2 regions of the Ignavigranum ruoffiae genome follow, and region 1 is predicted to be linked to the other one. Evidence: riboswitches for the same ligand, from Rfam matches in the RefSeq annotation. Region 1 holds a riboswitch; the other holds the start of a gene.
The links. Region 1 has a riboswitch for FMN ahead of ribD (bifunctional diaminohydroxyphosphoribosylaminopyrimidine deaminase/5-amino-6-(5-phosphoribosylamino)uracil reductase RibD). Riboswitches for the same ligand answer to the same signal wherever they lie in the genome.
Positions count from the first base shown of each region.

Region 2: linked by a shared signal. The riboswitch ahead of M0R79_RS04305 (ECF transporter S component) and the one ahead of ribD (bifunctional diaminohydroxyphosphoribosylaminopyrimidine deaminase/5-amino-6-(5-phosphoribosylamino)uracil reductase RibD) in region 1 are both predicted to bind FMN.

Region 1 covers NZ_CP096206.2:520,810-532,317, reverse strand. Annotated here, with positions in the region: gene M0R79_RS02560 (ABC transporter substrate-binding protein/permease) at 1-473, opposite strand, end outside; gene M0R79_RS02555 (hypothetical protein) at 741-902, opposite strand; gene M0R79_RS02550 (carbon starvation CstA family protein) at 902-2,341, opposite strand; gene M0R79_RS02545 (chromate transporter) at 2,674-3,240, shown strand; gene M0R79_RS02540 (chromate transporter) at 3,242-3,799, shown strand; gene ribH (6,7-dimethyl-8-ribityllumazine synthase) at 4,069-4,539, opposite strand; gene M0R79_RS02530 (bifunctional 3,4-dihydroxy-2-butanone-4-phosphate synthase/GTP cyclohydrolase II) at 4,555-5,763, opposite strand; gene M0R79_RS02525 (riboflavin synthase) at 5,777-6,424, opposite strand; gene ribD (bifunctional diaminohydroxyphosphoribosylaminopyrimidine deaminase/5-amino-6-(5-phosphoribosylamino)uracil reductase RibD) at 6,424-7,494, opposite strand; FMN riboswitch at 7,626-7,740, opposite strand; gene M0R79_RS02515 (HD domain-containing protein) at 7,869-8,504, opposite strand; gene M0R79_RS02510 (serine hydrolase) at 8,585-9,604, opposite strand; gene M0R79_RS02505 (DNA alkylation repair protein) at 9,735-10,442, shown strand; gene M0R79_RS02500 (DegV family protein) at 10,821-11,508, opposite strand, start outside.
Region 2 covers NZ_CP096206.2:879,108-890,615, forward strand. Annotated here, with positions in the region: gene pfkA (6-phosphofructokinase) at 1-610, shown strand, start outside; gene pyk (pyruvate kinase) at 623-2,386, shown strand; gene M0R79_RS04265 (CvfB family protein) at 2,458-3,327, shown strand; gene xerD (site-specific tyrosine recombinase XerD) at 3,320-4,213, shown strand; gene deoB (phosphopentomutase) at 4,254-5,423, shown strand; gene M0R79_RS04280 (purine-nucleoside phosphorylase) at 5,450-6,250, shown strand; gene M0R79_RS04285 (GNAT family N-acetyltransferase) at 6,329-6,727, shown strand; gene M0R79_RS04290 (segregation and condensation protein A) at 6,738-7,508, shown strand; gene scpB (SMC-Scp complex subunit ScpB) at 7,498-8,091, shown strand; gene M0R79_RS04300 (pseudouridine synthase) at 8,093-8,818, shown strand; FMN riboswitch at 8,862-8,981, shown strand; gene M0R79_RS04305 (ECF transporter S component) at 9,083-9,685, shown strand; gene M0R79_RS04310 (LysM peptidoglycan-binding domain-containing protein) at 9,824-10,459, shown strand; gene cmk ((d)CMP kinase) at 10,701-11,357, shown strand.

The DNA.
Region 1 (11,508 bases):
TTGCGTACGACGAGAACCATTTGACTGTCATAATAATTTTCAGTGAAATCAATTTCTTTCTTACGCTCGGGAGTAGCTGACATTCCGGCAATGATGGCGTCGACTTTACCTGAAGTCAGGGCCGGTGGTAAACCATCCCATTCTAATTTAACAATTTCTAGTTCTAAGCCGAGTTGGTCGGCAATCCTTCTAGCGACTTGTACATCATATCCATTCGCATATTCACCGGGTGAATTTGAAACAGCAACCGCTCCATTTAAATCAGATGGCTGGGACCAATTAAAAGGTGCATAATTCGCTTCCATACCGACACGGAGGATTCCCTTGGCTTCCAAGCCCTCATTTATTTCTACTTGAGTCTTTGATTGTGCATCTTCTGTTTGAGCTAGCCCAGCTATCGGTTGATAAGCCAGTCCTAAACCGAATATACAAGTCACAATCAGTTGAATTTTTCTTAGCCAACGACGTTTCATTCGTCTCCTCCTTGTCTTTGATTTTGTTGTAGACTTCAATATACCTGGATTGCTGCACGATTTCAAGACCTCAAAGTCAAGTAAAAGGCTTACATGACGGCCTTGATTAAGATTTTCTTTAAAATATTCAGTGAATAAATTTTTTCGATTGATCAGACGATCTTTTAGCCGGGAGCTTGAGCGGACTCTTTTAATAAAGTCAGCCATCAAAAAAACCGCCAAGAAAAGGTTGAACTTTTCCAAGCGGTAAATGAAATTTTGTCAGACTTATTTAGTGGATTCTGATTTACTTTCTTGATGCTTCTTATTTAAATCTGCATCCAAGGGGCGGGCCGAACATGACCGGCCAAATTCTACCCCGTGTTTCTTCCGACTATCTTTAACAAAGATTGTTAAGCCAATGACGAGACCCATAACAATGATGGGCATTATGATATCTGTGATGGTAAGCCCTCCTTCTTAAAGTCAGTCCGCATGAAAGCAAGACTACAAATAACCATGACAACTATACCAGCAATCAGTCCAACCATCTCAGCGAGTTGGGTATTGGCTCCCCAAACGGCCCCAAATCCTTCCGGCGCAATAATAATGTAGGATGTCACAACCACGGTCATGAACATCGCAGGCACCACGGCTACCCAATATTGTCGACTATTTTTCTTCAGGTAAGCTGCTGCTGCCCACAAAGCAATCGCAGCTAAGGTTTGGTTAGACCAGGAGAAATAGCGCCAAATAATATTGAAATCAATAAAAAGCAAAGCAATCGCAATGGCAAATAATGGTAAAGCAATCATATAACGTTGACGGATTGCTTTTTGTGGAATTTTGAAAGTGTCGGCAATGATCAGTCGAATAGAACGAAACGCTGTATCGCCCGAAGTGATTGGACAAGCAACCACACCCAAGATGGCTAAGACCATCCCGGTACGACCCATTAATCCTTGCGAAATCTTATTCACAATGACTGCAGCCTTACCACCTTCCGCTGCTAAACCTTCTAAGCCGCCGAAGAACGTCATCGCGGCTGCCGCCCAGATCAATGCAACATAACCCTCGGTGATCATTGCACCATAGAAGACACGTCGACCTTCAGCTTCAGACTTAATTGTCCGCGCCATTAGTGGTGACTGCGTTGCATGGAAACCAGAAATAGCCCCACAAGCAATCGAAATACATACATAAGGAAAGACAGATACCCCATCAACATGAGGGTTGGTAAAAGCGAACTCAGGAATTTCAGCGAAACTTCCATTCAAGATCATTCCACCGACAATACCCACTGCCATTAAAACTAATGAGATTCCGAAAATTGGATAAATTTTAGCGATAATCGCATCGATTGGTAAAATCGTCGCCACAATATAATAAATTAATATAACTGCAACCCACCACCAACGATTCCATTGAGTTAGATTGGCCAATAAGTCAGCCGGTGAAGAAACGAAGACGACACCAACCAAGAGTAATAAGACTATTGAAAAGACAACCATCACCCAACGTGCTGTCTCACCTAAATTTTCGCCGACTAATTCGGAGACGGAAGCCCCATTGGAGCGAACCGACATCATGCCGATCATTATATCGTGAACCGCTCCCGCGAAGATACAACCAAAGACAATCCAGACAAAGGCCCAAGGTCCCCACATGGCCCCAGCAATCGCACCAAAGATTGGACCGGTTCCGGCTATATTTAAGAATTGAATTAAGAATGATTTCCATAAAGGCAAGGGAACATAGTCGACTCCATCATAATTTGAAACTGCTGGCGTTTCCCGATTAGGATCCGTTCCAAAGACTCGATCAGCAAATTTGCCATACACAAAATAACCCACAGCTAACGCAATACAAGATAAAATAAAAGTTATCATCATGGCTCTCCTTTTTAAATTAATTTAACAAATTTGACTCAACCTATTCGATAAATATGTTGCATCATTTGTTAATTAGGCCTACTTTATCATGAATTTACGGTGAAATCTACTCATTTATTTCTCATAAACAGTTTATAGAGCTGTTTCAATAGGACGCATTTGAGCACTTAGAGCCAAATTTACTTATTATTAATTACGAAAAATTTTTTTATCCTATAACAACTTCTAAGGCTTGATTTTTGTGAAGTTACTAGAACATTTTATTTATTGGCTGTAGACCGCTATAATGATAGCTAAAGATTCAGTTCATTGATTCGAGGAGGTTCTTAATGGAAGATAAACGAAAAGTACTGATGAAATTATTCAGCTCGACCTTTATGCTTAGTTCTTTTACCTTTGGTGGCGGTTATATCATCGTTCCTTTAATGAAAGAAAAATTCGTCGAAGATTTGGGCTGGCTTGAAGAGAAGGAAATGTTGAATATGGTGGCCATCGCCCAATCAGCACCCGGGCCGATTGTCGTGAATACATCGATTATCTTAGGTTACAAAATTGCCGGACTGGCTGGAGCAATTGTAACTTTACTGGGAACCATTCTGCCCCCCCTCATCATCATGTCAGTGGTATCATACTTCTATCAAGTTTTCCGTGATAATCCGCTTGTCAAAGCGGTCCTCAAAGGGATGCAAGCGGGGGTCGCTGCTATTATCATCAATGTCGTCTTGAATATGGGACAGAATGTCATCAAAGAGAGATCCTTGCTCTCGATTGCGATTATGGTTGGCGCTTTCCTGGCGACTTTCGTCTTTGATATTAATGTGGTTTATATTATTCTAGTTTGTGGCCTTCTAGGTGCCCTACGAACGCTGATTCATTTCCAGGAAGGAGGATTATAAGATGCTACTGATTGATTTATTTATCGCCTTCTTTCAAATCGGCCTCTTAAGCTTTGGCGGGGGAATGGCGGCGTTACCCTTAATTCAATCGGCTATTGTCGAAGGGCATGGTTGGCTGACGATCGCCGAATTCTCCGATTTATTAACCATGGCCGAAATGACCCCAGGTCCGATCGCGATTAACGCTTCTACTTTTGTCGGCACCCGGCTCGCTGGTCCAACAGGAGCCATCGTGGCTACGCTGGGTTGTATCGCACCCTCTTGTATTATTATTTCTGCTCTCGCCTGGTTCTACTTCCGCTACAAGGATTTACGCTTAATGCAAGGGGTACTCTCAGGACTGCGACCCGCAGTGGTCTCTTTAATCGCTACTGCTGGCTCGGCCATTGTCATCCTGGCTTTCTGGGGCGAAGCTGGTATCAGCAGTAATCTTCAGGATATCAATTGGATTGCCGTCTTTATCTTTCTAGCAGCTCTATTCATCCAACGAAAAATAAAAATCAACCCGATTCTGATTATTATTGCCACGGGAATTCTCGGCGCCGTTATTTATCAATAAAGATTGGGTGCTAGAATAAATTGAAAAAATAATTCACCGCAAAAATTTGATTGAGGCAGCGAGATTCATTGTTTCGTTGCATGATAAGAGTCAAACAAAAATCTAACCTGCGAACGAAGCTAATTGCCTTAGCAAGATACATGATTCCAAAATATAACGTAAAAAATAGGGTTGTAGGAAGTATTCATCTTCCCTCAACCCTATAATTTTAAGTAAATAGACAATCATTTTGTGTTGCTTTACTTCGTGAGCTAGCCAGTCTTTTTTGCTTAGTTTTGTTGGACTTGGCGCATCAGGTTGGCCATCTCAACGGCAGCTTGGCCACATTCAAAGCCCTTATTTCCAGCCTTAGTGCCTGCGCGTTCAATCGCTTGTTCAATTGATTCGGTCGTTAATACGCCAAAGAGGACCGGAATTTGATACTGCATAGAAACTTGCGCACAGCCCTTAGAAACCTCGGCACAGACATATTCATAATGACTGGTTGCCCCGCGGATGACGGTTCCCAGACAGATAATGGCATCATATTTATCTTGTTGGGCTAATTGGGCCGCTACTAATGGAATTTCAAAAGCCCCAGGCACCCAACAAATATCAATGTCTTCTTCGGCTACTTCAGAGCGTTTCAGAGCATCCAGTGCTCCAGCAAGTAATCGCTCAGTAATAAAAGCATTAAATCGAGCAACGACAATCGCCACTTTAAGTTGGCGTCCCACTAAACTACCTTCATATACAGTCATTCTATGCTTCCTTTCTTATTGTCCTTCAGCGATATTCAACAGGTGACCCATCTTGACTTGCTTGGTACGTAAATACTTCTGATCAAAAGGGGTAACCGGCATAATAATTGGTAAGCGCTCAGTAATCTTGAGGCCGAATTCTTCCAATTGATAGACCTTGTCCGGATTATTAGTCAGTAAGCGCAAGCTCTTAACTCCTAGAGCCCGTAAAATTTGAGCCCCGGCATAATAATCTCTTAAATCTCCCGCAAAGCCCAAGGCATGGTTAGCCTGTAAAGTATCTAGCCCCTGATCTTGCAAGGCATAGGCCTGTAACTTATTGACCAGACCAATCCCCCGACCTTCCTGGCGCATATAAAGTAAAATACCACGTCCTTCTTGGTTAATCGCCTGCATGGCTGCAGCTAATTGCTGACCACAATCACAGCGCAAGGAGCCAAAAGCATCGCCGGTCAAACATTCAGAATGAACCCGACACAGTACATTTTCACCACTAGAAATATCTCCTTTGACCAGGGCCACATGATGGTCTTGATTCACTTGATTGACAAAGCAATGGGCTACAAAGTCTCCATATTTAGTCGGCATGGCGCTGATCGAGCTACATACTAAAAGCTCGTCATAAATTTTGCGATACTTTTGTAAATCTTTAATCGTCACCATGGTTATTTGATGTTCTTGAGCAAACGCCTTGAGTTGCGGATAGCGCATCATCCGACCGTCATCAGCCATGATTTCACAGCAGAGTCCACATTCTTTCAATCCAGCTAAACGCAAGAAATCAACGGTAGCTTCGGTATGACCATTTCGTTCTAAGACTCCCATTGGTTTAGCCACTAATGGAAACATATGACCAGGGCGACGGAAGTCACGAGCTGTACTGGCTTCATCCACCACCATTCGTGCGGTTAAACCTCTTTCTTCAGCGGAAATTCCCGTACTGGTCTGCCAATAATCAACCGACACAGTAAAGGCTGTTTCGTGATGATCAGTGTTGTGAGTGACCATCTGGGGAAAATTTAAGCGCTCAGCAATCTCCTTAGTCATCGGCATACAAATTAATCCCTTGGCATGGGTCGCCATAAAGTTAACATTCTCAGTAGTAGCAAACTCAGCCGCACAAATTAGATCCCCTTCATTCTCCCGATCTTCGTCATCCGTGACCAGAATAATTCGCCCTGCTTGTAAATCTTTTATCGCTTGTTCCACTTGTTCAATCGCCATGGTAATCCCCTTTCTATGCCATAAAACCATGTACTTGAAGAAAATCTTGATTCATTTTGGTTGGACCTGTTTTGTCTTGATTAATGAATTTCTCGATATATTTTCCTACAATATCTACTTCTAAATTGACTGGATCGCCCACAGCCCGATCGGATAAATTGGTCTGTTCCTGAGTATGAGGAATAATTGACACGGAAAAGGTCTGCGCCGTCACTTCAGTTACTGTTAAACTAATCCCATCAATCGCAATCGACCCTTTCTCGATGACATATTTTAAGATATTAGGGTTTGCTCTAATCGAATAGCGCTGGGCAATACCATCTGGTCGAATCTGTCGAATAGTCCCAACCCCATCAATATGCCCCGATACAATATGCCCGCCGAAACGACCGTTAGCTGCCATCGCTCTTTCTAAATTGACCCGGTCTCCTGGCACTAATTTTGCCAAAGCAGTCCGATCCAAGGTTTCTTGCATCACATCCGCGGTAAAACTCTGATGAGCTAATTGATTAACCGTTAGACAAATCCCATTGACCGCTATCGAATCGCCCAACTCCACATCAGTCAAAATCTCATGGGCGATGATTTCTATCCGCTTCCCCCGATCTTTGCTCTGAATTCCCTTTACCTGACCAACTTCTTCAATAATTCCGGTAAACATTATTCAACCTCCATTCGCAAAAATATATCTTTACCTAATTGTTGGATTTCCTTTAAGTTTGTTGTCAGTGCCTGATTCATCTTAGCAAAGCCTCGTCCGGCAATCGGGCTTGAACTTTGATCTCCCCCCAGGACTTGGTTACCAAGATAAATCTGAAACTCATTGACTAAGTCTAAATCAACGAGCGAACCATGGATTTGCGCCCCTCCTTCTATATAGAGACTATCAATTCCTTTCTCACCGAGGATAGATAGCAGTGCAGACAAATCTATCCCAGATTCATTCGCGTTAACTTGGACCACTTCAACTTTATGGGCTTGCAATTGTTCAATTTTTCTGTAATTCTGACTAGACGTAGCGACTAAGGTTGGAACTTGACTGGCTGAACGCACGAGCTGTGAATCTAGCGGAAGGCGAAGTCGACGATCACAAATAATTCTAACTGGTTGACGATAATCACCAGCCAGCCGACAAGTTAGTAGCGGGTCGTCTTGAAGAACAGTATTGATGCCGACCATAATGGCCATGAATTCATGACGTTGTCGGTGAACCTTTTCTCGAGCTAAGGGGCCGGTTATCCATTGGGAATCTCCAGTTCGACTGGCAATCTTGCCATCCAACGTCATGGCATATTTACAAATCACATAAGGTCGACCTGTGTGGATATAATGGAAGAAATAGCGAAGCTGGTCACTGACTTGATCAGCCAAAATTCCTACATCCACTAAGATGCCAGCTGCTTTGAGTCTTTCCACCCCTTTGCCAGCCACCAAAGGATTGGGGTCTAAGCAAGCTACTACCACTCGCTGGATTCCTGCTTTAATGAGTGCCTCCGTGCAAGGTGGCGTCTTGCCCCAATGACAACACGGCTCTAAAGTGACATAGATAGTGGCGCCAGATGGATCTTCTTGGCAATTGGCTAGGGCCTCTCGCTCGGCATGAAGACCACCGAACTGCTGATGATAGCCTTGTCCAATAATAGATTGATTCTTAACGATGACTGCTCCGACCATGGGATTGGGATTGACCCAGCCTTTCCCTTTTGCCGCCAAATCCATCGCAAGCTTCATATATTTAAGATCATCATTCATCATAATTTCCCCCAATAAAAAAACATGCCCTGAAAACAGGACATGTAGATAAAAGCTTACATAAACATAGCATAAGAAAAACCTTGGACGGTTCTCTTACAGTTCAATTTATCTATCTTCTTTCATCCAGACTTTACTGTCGGCTTCGGAGTCACACCGAATCTGCCTTACGGCTCGTGGGCTATAACCACCGGTCAGGAATTTCACCCTGCCCTGAAGATATTAATTTTTTAATATTTATTTAATCTAAGTATAGGGAATAATGTAAGCCTTGTCAATAGCTTCGCATAAGACATTTTCTTTAAAATTTCTCCTAGAATAATCCATTCAAAAGCTAGAATTTCTATTCTTGGCTAATCTTTAGGAACAGGACCGACTATCTCCTCATAAATCGGGTCGAAAATCTGTTTGAAGACGTGTTGATCTATCAATTGATCTTGCAAATTTCTTAGTCGTTGTCTCGTTGCTGGTAAATCTAGCCAGAGCTTGAGGGAAGCGTAAGGACCATATTTACTTAATAAATAAGAATGAGTGTCTTGTCGACAATAATAATAATCGGCCTGGCTATAATAGTGATGAATAAAACTTAACGTACGTTGTATCAAACGATGAATCTCAATATCTCGATCGGCATCTGACACAATCTTGCCGTATATTGATCGTGGCTCGTATTCAATTGAAGCCCGGTGATCTTCAACAGCTTCACCGATAAGCTGAATCTCAGATTTACTGAAGAATTGATCTAGGTGTCGATCCTGATAAACAATCAATTTGGAGGCGGTCTCATGTCCTACCCGTCCTTTACTTAAGCCTAGGTCATGATAAGCTGCAACTGTATAAACTAAATTCTGATTCACGGGTATCGATTCGGCTAAAGCCAAACTGTTCTCTATGACCTGATAGACATGTTCGGACTGATGGGCCGGATCAAAGGCTTGGTATTGAGGAATAATCTCTTGTTCGATATATTGTTGAAGATTCAAATTCAAGTGAACCGCCTCCTTTCTTAATGAATATAGATTGCTAATCAATGTATTTAGAGAGGAATGATTGAAGTAAAATCAATCCGTCATTCTTGTGACTGAACTTGACTCCGGTGCCATTCATTAACTCGCAAATTAAGTTCTGCAAGGACTTGATCAGCATCGACTAAGTTTTCCGTCAAAACAACTAGGCTGTACTGTGCTTGGTCGTTCTCATAATAAATTCCGGCATCATGTACATATTGATCAATTCGACCAAATTTATTAGCCATTCCTTGTTTGACATAATGGGTAAATAGTTGCCGTTCTTTCTCTTCTTTCATGAGCGTCAGCAAGTATTCATATTTTGCTTCCTGACTGATTGCTTTTAAAGCCTGCGTGAGGGCCTCTGCCGTAATATAATTATCGACATAGAAATCCGCGGGCAAATCTTGCAGGTTCATTCGTTGGGCCACAGCTTGCAGAATCGGTTGCACTTGACTATTATAAATTGAATATAACATATTAGTTGCCGTATTATCAGAATAGATGATCATTTCAGCCATTAAATCCTTCAAACTATATGAAGCTTGGGGTTGACCGTTAGTAATCGAGCCTGCACCATCAGCATGGTAGGATGCTGAATAAGGAAATTCAGTATCCAGCTGATACACTCCACTGTCAACTAGATCCAAGAATAATATGGCATAGATCGGTTTGATAGTCGAAGCAGCAATCCGATATTGGTCTGCATTTAAGCGATAAGCTTCTCCAGTCAAATAATCTTGATAAACTATCGAAACGGCATTCGTATCTATATGATGATCGGTTAAGACTTTCTCAATGACTTGATCCACACTGGAAAATTGATCAGTCGCTAATACTTGAAGTTGATCTTTTTCTAGTAATTCTTTGTCGTAAATGTCAGACGGGTAATCAAATTTAGCCAATTCTTTTTGTTCAGCCTCTTTAATCGCCTGAACAGATTCTTGGATTGATTCCTCAATAGCCTGACGGGCCGCCAGCTCCTGGCGGCGAGTTTGCTTAGTCAGTCCCAATACTAGACTAGAAGCCAATATTATAAGAATCAGGGTTAAGGCCAGGATCATTTTCTGGGTCTTCGACACAACATTTTCACCCTTCCAAATAAACTTAGTCATATTGTACCCTAATGGAATGAAAATACAATTCATAAAGCATGTCTAAATACTTCAGCCAGAAATTATGCTATAGTTTAGCAAAAAGGAGCAAAGTCCAATGGATTATCAAACTGTGATGAAAGAATTGGAAAGCTTGGGTAAAGAACGAACCAAAAAGATTTATCTAAAGAACGGGGCTCATGAGCCTTTATTTGGGGTGAATACAGGGGCGATGAAACCCTTAAGCCGGCAAATTAAACAAGATCAGGATTTAGCAGAAGAACTTTATGCTAGTGGGAATTATGATGCCATGTATTTCGCTGGAGTGATTGCCGACCCCTTAGCCATGACCGAAGCGGACTTTAATCGCTGGCTGGATCAGGCTTATTTCTACATGATCTCAGATTTCGTCGTGGCCGTGACCTTAACTGAATCTCCGCTTAATCAAACCTTGGCCGATCAATGGATTCAATCCAGCCGCCCCCTAGATCGATCAGCAGGCTGGTCTACTTATTGTTGGTCCCTAGGACGCTGGCCAGATGAGCAATTCGATCAACAAAAGATGAATAAGCTATTAAACCAGGCGCAAGCTGAAATGGCCGATGCTCCGGATGTAGTTAAGTCTAGTTTAGTTAATTTTATCCAAACGGTGGGTATTTCCTATCGCCCTCTTCATCAAGAGGCGCTACAGATTGCTGACCAAATTGGTAGCGTGGAAATCATGAATCCGCAACAGAAAATAAAAAAACTCTCGGCCTACGAGCAAATTCAAAAGCAGGTCGAGAAAGATCGGATTGGATTTAAACGCAAATACGTGCGTTGTTAAGTCATTAATGGTCTTAACTTGATAAACTATCATTAAAAAACAAAAATTAATCGAACTAAGATACAGGCAAGAGATCGTTCTTAAAAGCCAGGACTTCTCCAGATTCAATTCAATAGACATCGCCGAAGCTAATATTCGCTATGGCCATGTAAGCTAGGTGGATATTCAAGGCTCTTAGCAGTGACAATGGCTTTATTATTTCATTAAGACAGATAATTCATGCGAAAAAACGATATAGCAAGTGGATACATGTATTTCCAATTTAATTTCTTATAAAACGTTATTTAACCCCCATTTCCGAAATTAGGATTGTCGGAATAGTTTCGACAAGTAAGAGCCTAAATAAAAATGGGGGTAATTTTGTATATTCAGTTTAGTTTATTGAATCCCATCAATCCGGATTGTTGATATACCAATCGCTTTAGGTCCTGAATGGCTACCCAAGACTGGAGTTAAGTTACTTACCAAGAATAATTTGGCTTTGCTGATTTCATCAGCCATTTGTTTCTTGACTTCTTCTACTTCTTCAGGGTTATTGGCATGGAAAATTGCAATCATATATTCCTTAGATTGACCTAATTCCTCTTTAGCTTGGTCAATCAGAGCTTGCAAGCTCCGTTTGGTACCACGGACTTTCTTGATAATACTTACTTCACGATTGACCTCAGATAGAATCGGATTGATATTTAACAGATTGCCAATGGCCCCCTTATATTTATTCAGACGGCCTCCCTTTATAATATAAGTCAGGGTTCTAAAGACCGCAAAGATATTAATATGTTGACCTACGCGGTCTAATTCGGACAAGACTTCATCAATGGTTTGTCCTTGTTGAACTAATTGAGCAGCATAAATCGCCAAAAGTCCCGTACTAGAAGCAATTTGGCCACTATTAACGATATATAAATCCATATCACTATATTCATCTTTAACGACTTGATAAAGTTGCTCCATACCGGTAATCCGGTCTGATGAACAGACTAAAAGGGCTTGGGTATAGCCTTCTTTTTGTAATTCTTCTAATTTATTAATTACGGTCTGGATTGAAGGAATCCCAGTAGATAGG
Region 2 (11,508 bases), 360 kb from region 1:
ACCTGGAACGATTGATAATGACATTCCCGGTACCGAATATACGATTGGTTTCGACTCGGCAGTGACGGTGGCTCTCGATGCCATCGATAAGATTTCTGATACGGCCGCTTCCCATGAACGGACTTTCGTGGTTGAAGTTATGGGACGGTCAGCGGGTGATATTGCAATTTGGGCAGGTGTTGCCGCCGGGGCTGATGCGATTATTATTCCAGAAGAAGGTTTCGAGATGACCGAGATTGTTGAACGGGTTCGTAGTGGTCGCCGCAGTGGTCGCGATCATTCCTTAATTATTCTCGCTGAAGGTGTGATGAAGGTAGACGAATTCGTCACTCGCTATACGACAATTGCCCAAGAACAAGATGTTCGTGGCATCGCCTTATCCCATATTCAACGGGGTGGGGCCCCAACCGCTCGTGACCGTGTCTTTGCGCAACTAATGGGAGCCAAAGCGGTGGATAATTTGATCAATGGCCTTTCTGGAATTTATATGGGAATTATTCAAGAACGCTTAGCGACCTTCGATATTGTCGAGACTTTGAAGAAGAAAGATAAATCAATTCGTGAGGACTTATACCAACTGAACTATGAATTGACCGATCGTGATTTATAAAAGGAGCGTGCCATGAAAACAAAGAAAACAAAAATCGTCTGTACCCTAGGTCCGGCAACGGATTCTGTTGAAATTATTGAAGCGTTGATTCAAAATGGAATGAATGTTGCTCGCTTCAACTTCTCTCATGGAAGCCATGAAGAACAAAAAGCGCGTTTTGACAAATTAAAACAAGCCCGCGAGAATACCGGCAAAAATATTGGGATTCTATTGGATACTAAAGGGCCCGAAATTAGAACGCATCTAATGGCTACCGATAAAGTTGAATTAATCAAGGGTAAAACCGTCAAGATTTCGATGACCGAAGTAGCAGGTACCGCAGATATCTTCTCGGTAACTTATAGTCAATTAATCAATGATGTCAAAGTTGGCGGCCATATTCTTTTAGATGACGGTCTGATTGACCTCTTAATTACCGATATTGATCACGCTACAGGGATGATCACCTGCCAAATTCTGAATACAGGCACCCTTAAATCAAGAAAAGGGGTCAACGTTCCCAACGTTTCATTAAATTTACCGGGGATTACCGAGAAAGATGCTGATGATATTCGTTTCGGTTTGGGTGAAGGCATTGACTTTATTGCGGCCAGTTTTGTCCGCAGTGCTAAAGATGTCCTTGAGATTCGCGAACTTCTTGAACAAGAAGGCAAACCTGGCATTAAAATCATTTCCAAAATTGAAAACCAAGAGGGCGTCGATAACCTGGAAGAAATTTTGTTGGTTTCTGATGGGATTATGGTGGCCCGTGGTGATTTAGGGGTGGAAATTCCTACCGAAGATGTGCCTGTCCTTCAGAAACAAATTATTCACCAATGTAATTTAATGGGGAAACCGGTGATTACGGCTACCCAAATGCTTGATTCTATGCAAGTCAATCCTCGTCCAACACGGGCAGAAGCGGGCGATGTGGCTAATGCGATTTATGATGGAACCGATGCGGTTATGCTTTCCGGCGAAACGGCATCCGGGGCCTATCCAATTGAAGCTGTAAAAACCATGGCGAGTATCTGCTTACGGACGGAAGAAGCCTTAATTGGTCAAGATGCCCTGGTCCTTAAGACTTATGACAAACGTGATATGACCGAAGCGATTGGCCAATCGGTTGGCCATACGGTTAAAAACTTAGATATTCAAACCATTGTGGCAGCCACCAGCTCAGGTCATACCGCACAGATGATATCGAAATTTAGACCAAAATCTCATATTTTAGCAGCAACTTTTGATCTTTCGACCTGCCGCCAGTTAACCTTAAGCTGGGGGGTTCATGCTTTCAAAGTTGAGAAAGTTCACTCCACCGATGATCTCTTTAATGTTGCGACCAATTTGGCCTTAGACCAAGGGTTTGCTGAAGAAGGAGATTTAATTATGATTACAGCCGGAGTTCCGATTGGTGAGAGCGGTACGACGAACTTAATGAAGATTCAGCAGATTGGGGTCTTGTTAGGTCAAGGTGAGGGTGTCGGCCGTGAGAATGCCATTGCTAAGGCTACCGTAGCCTATACCAGTGAAGAAGCCAATGAGAAGATGCAAGAAGGCAATATCTTAGTAACTCGTCAAACGAATATGGATTATATGCCAGCCATAAAACTTGCTTCAGCCATTGTAACTGAAGAAGGGGGCATGACCTCTCATGCGGCCATTCTGGGCTTAGAATTAGGTATTCCAGTAGTAGTGAATGCAAAAGGGGTCCTAGCCTCAATCAAAGAGAACGAAATTATTACCGTGGATGGTCGCCGAGGTCGAGTATATCGTGGATCAACTGCCGTAATTTAACCAGATTTTGTTTCCTTTTGTTAGCAGCAAGGGGAAACATTTTTTATAATTAGACAATAAGGGAGGCTACGATGAACAACGACATGATACAAGCAAAAGTGATGGATCAAAATGACCAAGAATATTTTCTGCAGGCAGAAGGGATAACATATGCCTTAGATCGTCAGGAACTTGAATTGAAACCTGGTCAACTGGTGGAAGGTTTTGCCTATCTGGATAAGGATCAAAAACTAAGAATAACGACCCAACTGCCGCGGGTGAATTTTAAAGATTTTGACTGGGGAGAGGTCGTAGAAAGTCGACGGGACTTAGGGGTGTTCGTCGACATTGGCCTTAAGAACAAAGATATTGTCGTGTCTTTAGATGATTTGCCAGATGATTATAAAGATTGGCCGCAAAAAGGTGACCACCTCTATCTTAAATTAAAGAAAGATAACAAAGAACGTCTTTGGGGCCATTTGGGACTTGAAGAAGATTTACAAAGAATTGGTCTGAAGGCCCAGCAACATATGATGAACCATAATGTCGAAGCCTATGTTTATCGCTTATTAACTGTGGGTGCTCAAGTCTATACTACACAAAATATGTTAGGTTTTATCCATGAAAGTGAAATGATCGAGCCCCTACGCTTAGGTCAAAAAATTAAAGGCCGAATTATTGATGTTCATCTTGATGGGAAAGTTAATATTTCAACCCGGCCTCGAGCCTATCAGGCCATTGATGAGGATGCGATGATGTTACTTACTTTGTTAAAGAAACGTCCAGATCATTTCCTACCCCTCCATGATAAAACTGATCCCCAAGTGATCCATGATTATTTAGGTATTAGCAAAGGGCAATTCAAACGAGCTTTGGGTGCTCTCTTGAAAGCTGGTCAGGTTCATCAAGTAAAAGGAGAAGGGATTTATCTGAATAATCAGTGTGGCGAACACAATGGATGACCAGTTCGAAGCATTCTATCGCTATTTAATCATCGATTTAGGCCGGGCTCACAACACTGTGGTGAATTACCAGCGCGATTTAAATAAATTTAAAACCTATATCGCTCAAGAACAGCTGGAACTTGATCAGGTTGACCGAGCAACGATCCAAGCTTATCTCTTTCAGCTCCATCAAGCTGGCTATGCTGCAAGTAGTACGGCTCGGATGATTTCAAGTTTGCGCCAATTTTTTCTTTTCTTGCTGCGTGAAGGCCTTCGTCAGGATAATCCTATGGCCTTAATCGAATTACCCAAACAAGCTAAGCGCCTACCTAAGGCCATTCAAATGGATCAAATAAATTTATTATTAAATGCCCCTGATATTCAGACACATTGGGGGATTCGCGATCGAGCGATTCTTGAAACCATGTATGCTACCGGTTTACGGGTCAGTGAATTGATTAGCTTAAAATTAATTGACCTTCATTTGGACTTAGGTTTTATCCAAACCCTAGGTAAAGGAAATAAGGAACGGATCATTCCTTTGGGTGATGAGGCAATTTTCTGGCTTGAGAAATATTTGACGGAAGTCCGTCATATATTCCTCAGTAAGGGCACAGAGAGCGCTTCGGCCTATATTTTTTTAACCCAACGGGGTAAACCCTTTACCCGTCAAGGTATCTGGAAGAAAATTAAAAAATATACTCAAAGCGTTGGGATGGGGGAGGATATTTCTCCCCATATGTTAAGGCATTCCTTCGCCACCCACCTATTAGAAAATGGGGCAGATTTACGCTTAGTTCAAGAATTACTGGGTCATGCAGACATCTCAACCACACAAATTTATACGCATATTTCTAAACATCGCTTGCAAGAAGTATATCGGCGCTCTTTTCCACGAGCGTAAAAGATTATTAGATTAAGAAAGAATAAAGGGAGGAAGAAAGATGAAATTTAATCGGATTCATCTCATCGTTATGGATTCAGTCGGTATTGGCCAAGCCCCTGATGCCGATCAGTTTGACGATGTGGGAGCACATACGCTGGGGCATATTGCCGAAATTGCCGGCTTAGATTTACCGAATCTTTCGGCCATGGGACTAACTAATATCGAAAACCTGTCAGGCATGACGGCCCAGGAACACAGCCAGGCTTACTGGACCAAGTTACAAGAACGGTCTCGGGGCAAAGATACGATGACCGGCCACTGGGAAATCATGGGTTTGCAAATTGACACTCCTTTTAGAGTGTTTCCCAATGGTTTTCCGGAAGAATTAATGAATCAACTACGTGAATTCTCTGGAAGGGAGATTTTAGGTAATAAAGTTGCATCTGGGACCGAAATCATTGACGAATATGGAGCTGAGCAATTAAAGACCGGTGCCTTAATTGTCTATACTTCAGCCGATTCAGTCTTACAAATCGCTGCCCATGAAGAAGTAATACCGCTTGATGAGTTGTATTCTATTTGTGAATTTGCGCGAAAGATAACGCTCGAAGATCCTTATATGATTGGCCGAATTATCGCTCGCCCTTATATCGGTCAACCCGGTCAATTTGTTCGAACCAGTAATCGTCATGACTATGCCCTAAATCCATTTGGTAAGACAGCTTTAGATTATCTCAAAGAGAAGGATTACTCAGTTATTGCGGTCGGTAAGATTTCTGATATCTTTAATCATCAAGGAATCACTCAGGCAATTCGTACAAAAAATAATATGGATGGGGTGGACCAATTACTTGAAGTGATGAAAACCCCATTCACCGGTTTATCTTTCACCAATTTGGTTGATTTTGATGCGGTCTATGGACATCGACGCAATGTCCAAGGTTATGCTGAAGCCTTGGAAGCCTTTGATCAACGGATTCCTGAACTGATGGAACAACTGGGGGAAGATGATCTATTGATGATTACCGCTGACCATGGCAATGACCCTTCCTATAAGGGAACAGACCATACCCGGGAATTCGTTCCGCTTCTAGTCTATAGTCCTGCCTTTAAACAACCCCAAGCATTACACGCTAAATACTTCTCTGATATTGCGGCGACCATTCTTGATAATTTCAATGTATCAGCAGAGATTCACGGTCAATCTTTCCTTGACCAATTGAACTAAGATATGAAAGACGGAGGCATACTATGATGTATTCAGAATTATTAACGTATTTGTCCAACAAAGGTATTCGTCAACCTGAATTAGGTTTAGTTTTAGGGTCAGGATTGGGCGATTTGGCTGATGAGATTGAAGATGCAGTGATTATTCCCTATGAAGCGATTCCTAATTTTCCGGTATCGACGGTAGAAGGTCATGAAGGCAAGTTAGTCTATGGTAATCTGTCAGGCAAACGGGTCATTGCTCTTAAAGGACGTTTCCATTATTACGAAGGTTATGAATTAGCGGATGTGACTTATCCCATTCGCTTATTTAAGGAATTAGGCGTGAGCAGTATTATTTTGACCAATGCGGCTGGCGGCGTCAATCAAGATTTTCAACCGGGAGATATTATGGTCATTACTGATCATATAAATTTGACCGGCAATAATCCTTTAATCGGACCAAATGTTCATCAGCAGGGACCTCGTTTCGTTGATTTGACCGAGACCTATTCTAAACGGGGGATTGATTTACTGAAGCAGATTGCTCAGGCTGAAGACATTGACCTTAAAGAAGGTGTCTATACATGGATGACCGGGCCTAGTTATGAAACGCCAGCAGAGATCCGGATGATTCAACGCATCGGTGGCGATGCCGTGGGGATGTCTACCGTACCCGAAGCAATTGTGGCCAAACATGCTGGAATGGAAGTCATTGGGATTTCATGCATCACCAATTTAGCAGCCGGTTTGCAATCGGCTTTAAATCATGAAGAAGTGATTGAAATCTCCCAACAAGTCAAACCAAAATTCAAACATTTATTACGCCAACTCATATCCCAGTTATAAAATAAATTGCTATTTCTTGAAGATAATGGTATTATCGGCTCCGTGTGGATAGCTATTTTATCAGAAAGGAGAATAAGTATGCTTATTAATTCAACCGATAAAAATGATAAGATTGTTATTGGTTTGCTTTCTTATACTTATTCTGAAGATGTTCCTAGTATCGATCAAATTAAAAAATTAATTGAGGAATATCGAGCTAATCCTGACCAACATATCTTCCTTTACAAAGAAGATGATGGAGATAATTATATCGGCTTAATTGCGGTCGGTATGAGTCGGTCAGAAGATCAGGCAGATCCTAACTTAACCATCAACGTTCAACGGGTCGCGGTGGTCCCTTCATTCAGGAATGAAGGAGTCGGCTATCGAATGTTTGAAAGCTTAAAGGATCGCTATCCAAATTCGCCGATTATTGGAACGATGGATAATGTTGATCTCGTCCTAAAATGGACCAATCAATACAATCAAAAACACTAGGGTGCCTATTATGAATTCAACACATTTACAAATTGACCTTGAAGCTTTTCAAGGTCCTTTTGATTTATTACTCCATCTGATTAAGACAATGGAAATTGATATTTATGACATTCCCATTGCTAGTATTACTGAGCAGTATATGGTCTACTTACATGAGATGCAAGAATTGCAGTTAGACCAAGTCGGCGATTATCTAATTATGGCAGCCACCTTAATTGAAATTAAGAGTCGCATGCTTCTACCCACTGAAACATTCGTGGATGAAGAAAGCGAATATTCAAACGTAGATCCGCGCGAGGGCTTGGTCGAACAGCTTCTGATCTATCAGCAATTTCAAGAAATTACTGAAGAATTGCAATTGAAAGAAGAAGAACGTGGCCAACTGTATACTCGACCCATGCTTAACATAGCTCCTTATCAAGAGAATCTTCCCTTAATTGAGGGTCAGCTTTCTTTAACTGATTTACAGGGGATGATGGAACAGCTTTTGTTAGAACAAATTCAACGCCAACCGAGTCCCAAAGAGGTCCAACAAGATCATGTGAGTGTCGATGAAATGATGGCCTATATCTTGCAAAAGATTGAACAAACCCCTAAGGACGAGTTCCTGTCATTCAATCAAGTGATCTATCAACAAAGTCGATCGGTGATTATTACGAGCTTTATTGCCATGCTCGAATTAGTGCGTAAGCAGTCGATTTCATTCGTTCAAGAAGATCTATATCAACCCATTTATCTAAAAATCAACACAGAGAAGAAGGGAGACCAGCATGCTCATTAAACGGATAGCGGCTTTAATTTTTGTAGCTGGCGACCAAGGCATCTCCCTTAATGAAATTGCCAACATTTTGGACAAATCGCCCACCGTCATTCGCCAACAAATTGAGTTGTTACAAGAAAAGGTAAGCCAATCAGACTGGATTCCCGTCGAGTTAAAAGAATATAATCAGCTCTATCGTTGGGTTACCCAAGAGGCATACGCAGAAGATATCGTCAAATGGGCCAGAAACCCGATCAATCAGAAACTCTCCCGTGCCCAAGTTGAGACCTTGGCAATCATTGCGTATCGACAACCAATTACCCGGATGAGTATTGATCAGATTAGGGGCGTTTCTTCGCAGAATATGATTCAACGATTAATCCAAAGAAATTTGGTCGAGATTGTTGGTGAAGTTGAAAGCCCGGGTCGGCCACATCTTTATGGGGTCAGCGATTATTTCATGGATTATTTCGGTTTGAAATCTTTAGACGACCTGCCCCCTTTACGAGACTTAGCCTTGAACGCTGAACTTGCTGAAAGTAATTTATTCTCATTAAAACATTGGACTCCAGAACAAGAGCAATCCTTATTTGAGGAGGAATAGGATGGAACGATTACAGAAAGTTATTGCCCATGCCGGCATCACTAGTCGCCGCAAAGCAGAACAACTGATTGTCGATGGAAGAGTCAAAGTGAATGGTCAAACCATTACTGAATTAGGTTTTAAAGTGCTTACCCATGATAAAATCGAAGTCGATGGCGTACCGATCTATCGAGAGGAACCACGCTATATTTTACTTTATAAACCTAAGAATTCTATTTCCGCAGTAGCCGATGATAAGGGGCGACCGGTGGTGACCGATTTCATTCACGGTATTGAAGAACGCATTTATCCAATTGGTCGGCTGGACTTTGATACGACGGGCCTATTATTGTTAACTAATGATGGCGATTTTGCCCAGCTCATGATGCACCCTCGTTATGAAATACCCAAAACATATATCGCTAAAGTGGAGGGACTCATCGAACCCACCGCTTTGAATAAATTAAGAAGAGGGGTAAGTATTGAAGGCAATCGAACTTCTCCGGCAAAAGCCAAGCTCATTTCGCAAAATCAAGATCAGTCGACCTCTATCGTTCAATTGACCATTGCTGAAGGTTGGAATCATCAAGTCAAATTGATGTTTGAGGCGGTAGGCTACCCGGTAATTAAATTAAAACGGGAACTCTTTGCCTTTCTTGATTTAGGTAAGTTACAACCGGGTGAATGGCGAGAATTGACCGCATTTGAAGTGGACAAATTACGGAAAATGGCTAATGAAGCTAAATAATTGATTAAAGAATGATGATAAGTTATAATGAAGGAAAATAAAATATAGTCTTCAGGGCAGGGTGAGATTCCCGACCGGTGGTAACAGTCCACGAACTCTTTCTTAAGAGCCGATTTGGTGAAATTCCAAGACCGACAGTACAGTCTGGATAAAGAAGATAGAATGACATTTCACATCAATTTATTTGTGAAGCACTATTTTACCCTGGGGCGAAATAGTGCCTTTTTGTTTTTCTATGCCTAAGACGAAGAAGGAGTTAGAAAAATGAAGAAATTGACGGTTCGCAATATGGTTTTATTAGCAATTTTAGGTGCTTGGGCAATTGTATTAAGGATGATTGAGATTCCATTATTACCTTCAGCCCCGTTCCTTAAGATGGATTTTTCTGATTTTGCGGTATTAATCGCTACCTTGGTTCATGGACCCTTAGGTTTGATTGTTGTTGCGTGTCTTCGGGATTTAGTTTGGTATATGGTTACCGGAGGGGACCTCGGCTTGCCGATTGGTGAATTTATGAGTATCACCGCCTCGCTTGCCATGTTCTTACCGACTTATTTTATTCTTAAAGGCTATGACCGCCGTCCAGAGAATTTAAGCCGAATATATATGTCTGCCACGTTAATTATCGCTCTGGTCAGTGTGATGTCAGTGATCAATTACTATGTCGCCTTACCGTTCTATACTAAGATAATGGGCTTGCCGATTGAGAACTTTGGCGAATATATTTGGGCCATTATTATTCCTTTCAATTTGATTAAAGGAGTCATTTATGCTCTAGGTCAAGTCTTGGTGATTCGTATTATGAAGCCAATCTTAGAGAAAAAGCAGGTATATTTTCTAACTAAATGGGTTCACCCCTCAAAATGATTACAGTTAGGTTACAGACAAGTTAATTTTAGTTAAAATATCCTCCACATTAATTTGAAATTCAAGCAAAGTAAAAATGATTATGGTATTATGATAGAGTAGAAATATACGTTGTTTGCGTATTTAGGAGGATTTCTTATGTCGAGAGAACATGATCACGAAATGAACAATTCGTCATCGGAGATGGGCGAGGAACGTAACATTCCCCATTCAAAGAAAACAGCTAAACCTTGGAATAGTAGATTTAGCGAGAATGAAAATCTAAAAAATCGGCAATACTCAAGAGCAGCACGCAATCAGCCGGTGAAAGAAGCGTCAAAATTATCACAAATTTTGTTATTGATGATTACGTTATTGGTACTCATCCCATTTATTCTCTTTGGTATTATTCAAATGCAAAGAAATAACAAAGAAATTACTTCTAGAACAACCAATGAGATTATGATTTCCCGAAATGAAAGCATGTCTGAAGAGAGTAAAAATTCTGAAACGACTCAAGAAAGTAAGAAAGAGTCTACTGAACAGACCACAGAGGCCAATGTCTCATCGGAAGAGATTCAAGAAACAACGGCAGCACCTGCTCCAGAACCACAACCTACACCAGAGCCAACCCCAGAACCTCAACAAGGTGGAACCGTTCATACTGTTTCAGCGGGTGAATCATGGTGGGCCATTGCTCGAATTTACGGCGTCGATCCTTATGAATTAGCAGCTTATAATGGATCAACCATTGATTCAGCACTTTATCCAGGCTTAACTGTCCAAATTCCTTAATTGACTTTGGTGGAGCACAGATTAGTAAGTCTGCTTAGTCAAGTTGTATAAGATAATTATAGAGATTTTTCTGTCCGAGTATTTGAAGTATCAAGAATCATTCCTGACCACTAGATAGTAGCTTGGTTGAAGCCTAGATATACTATCGTTGGTTGCGATGGAATGGATTGAGGATTTCAGATATTCGGGCATTTTACTGTAAATATTAAAAACAAATATGAATCAATATCAGGAGGAACTTATGCAGATTGCGATTGATGGACCCGCTTCTTCAGGCAAAAGCACGATTGCTAAATTATTAGCCCAAAAATTAAACTTACTATATTTGGATACAGGGGCTATGTATCGTGCAATTACGTTGTTCTTTATCGAACATAAAGTAGACCTAGAACAACCCGATCAGGTCAAACAAGCTCTAGAGGAATGTCAACTCTCATACCGTGGACAAGGTCATGAAAGAACCCTCTTGCTAAATGGCAAAGAAATTGAAAAGCAAATTCGGTCAGCCGAAGTCAATGCTCAGGTATCGGCTGTTTCAGCAATTCCAGAGGTACGTCATTATTTGGTTGCCATGCAACAGAAGATTGGCCAAGAAATGTCAGTTATTATGGACGGACGAGATATTGGCACAGTTGTTTTAAAAGATGCTGATTACAAATTCTATCTTACGGCCAATGCCCATGTTCGGGCACTAAGACGCTATCAAGAAAATCAGGAAAAAGGCTTATCGAATCAAAGTCTCGCTGAAATAGAGCAAACCATTATTGATCGCGATTATTATGATAGTCACCGATCGATGTCGCCATTGAAGAAAGCCGAAGATGCGATTGAAATCGACACAAGTCAGTATAGCATCGAAGAAGTCCTCGAAATTATTTTAAATCAAGTTAAAAGGTAAATTAATAAGATTAATACCTATTAAATCGCGGATAATACTAGACTAATATATTATTGTTTGTTAAAATAAATCTATCTGATTTATTATTATTATGCTATGATAATGGATCATGTATTTAGGGAACACTAGGAGGAACCGGTAGATGTCAGAT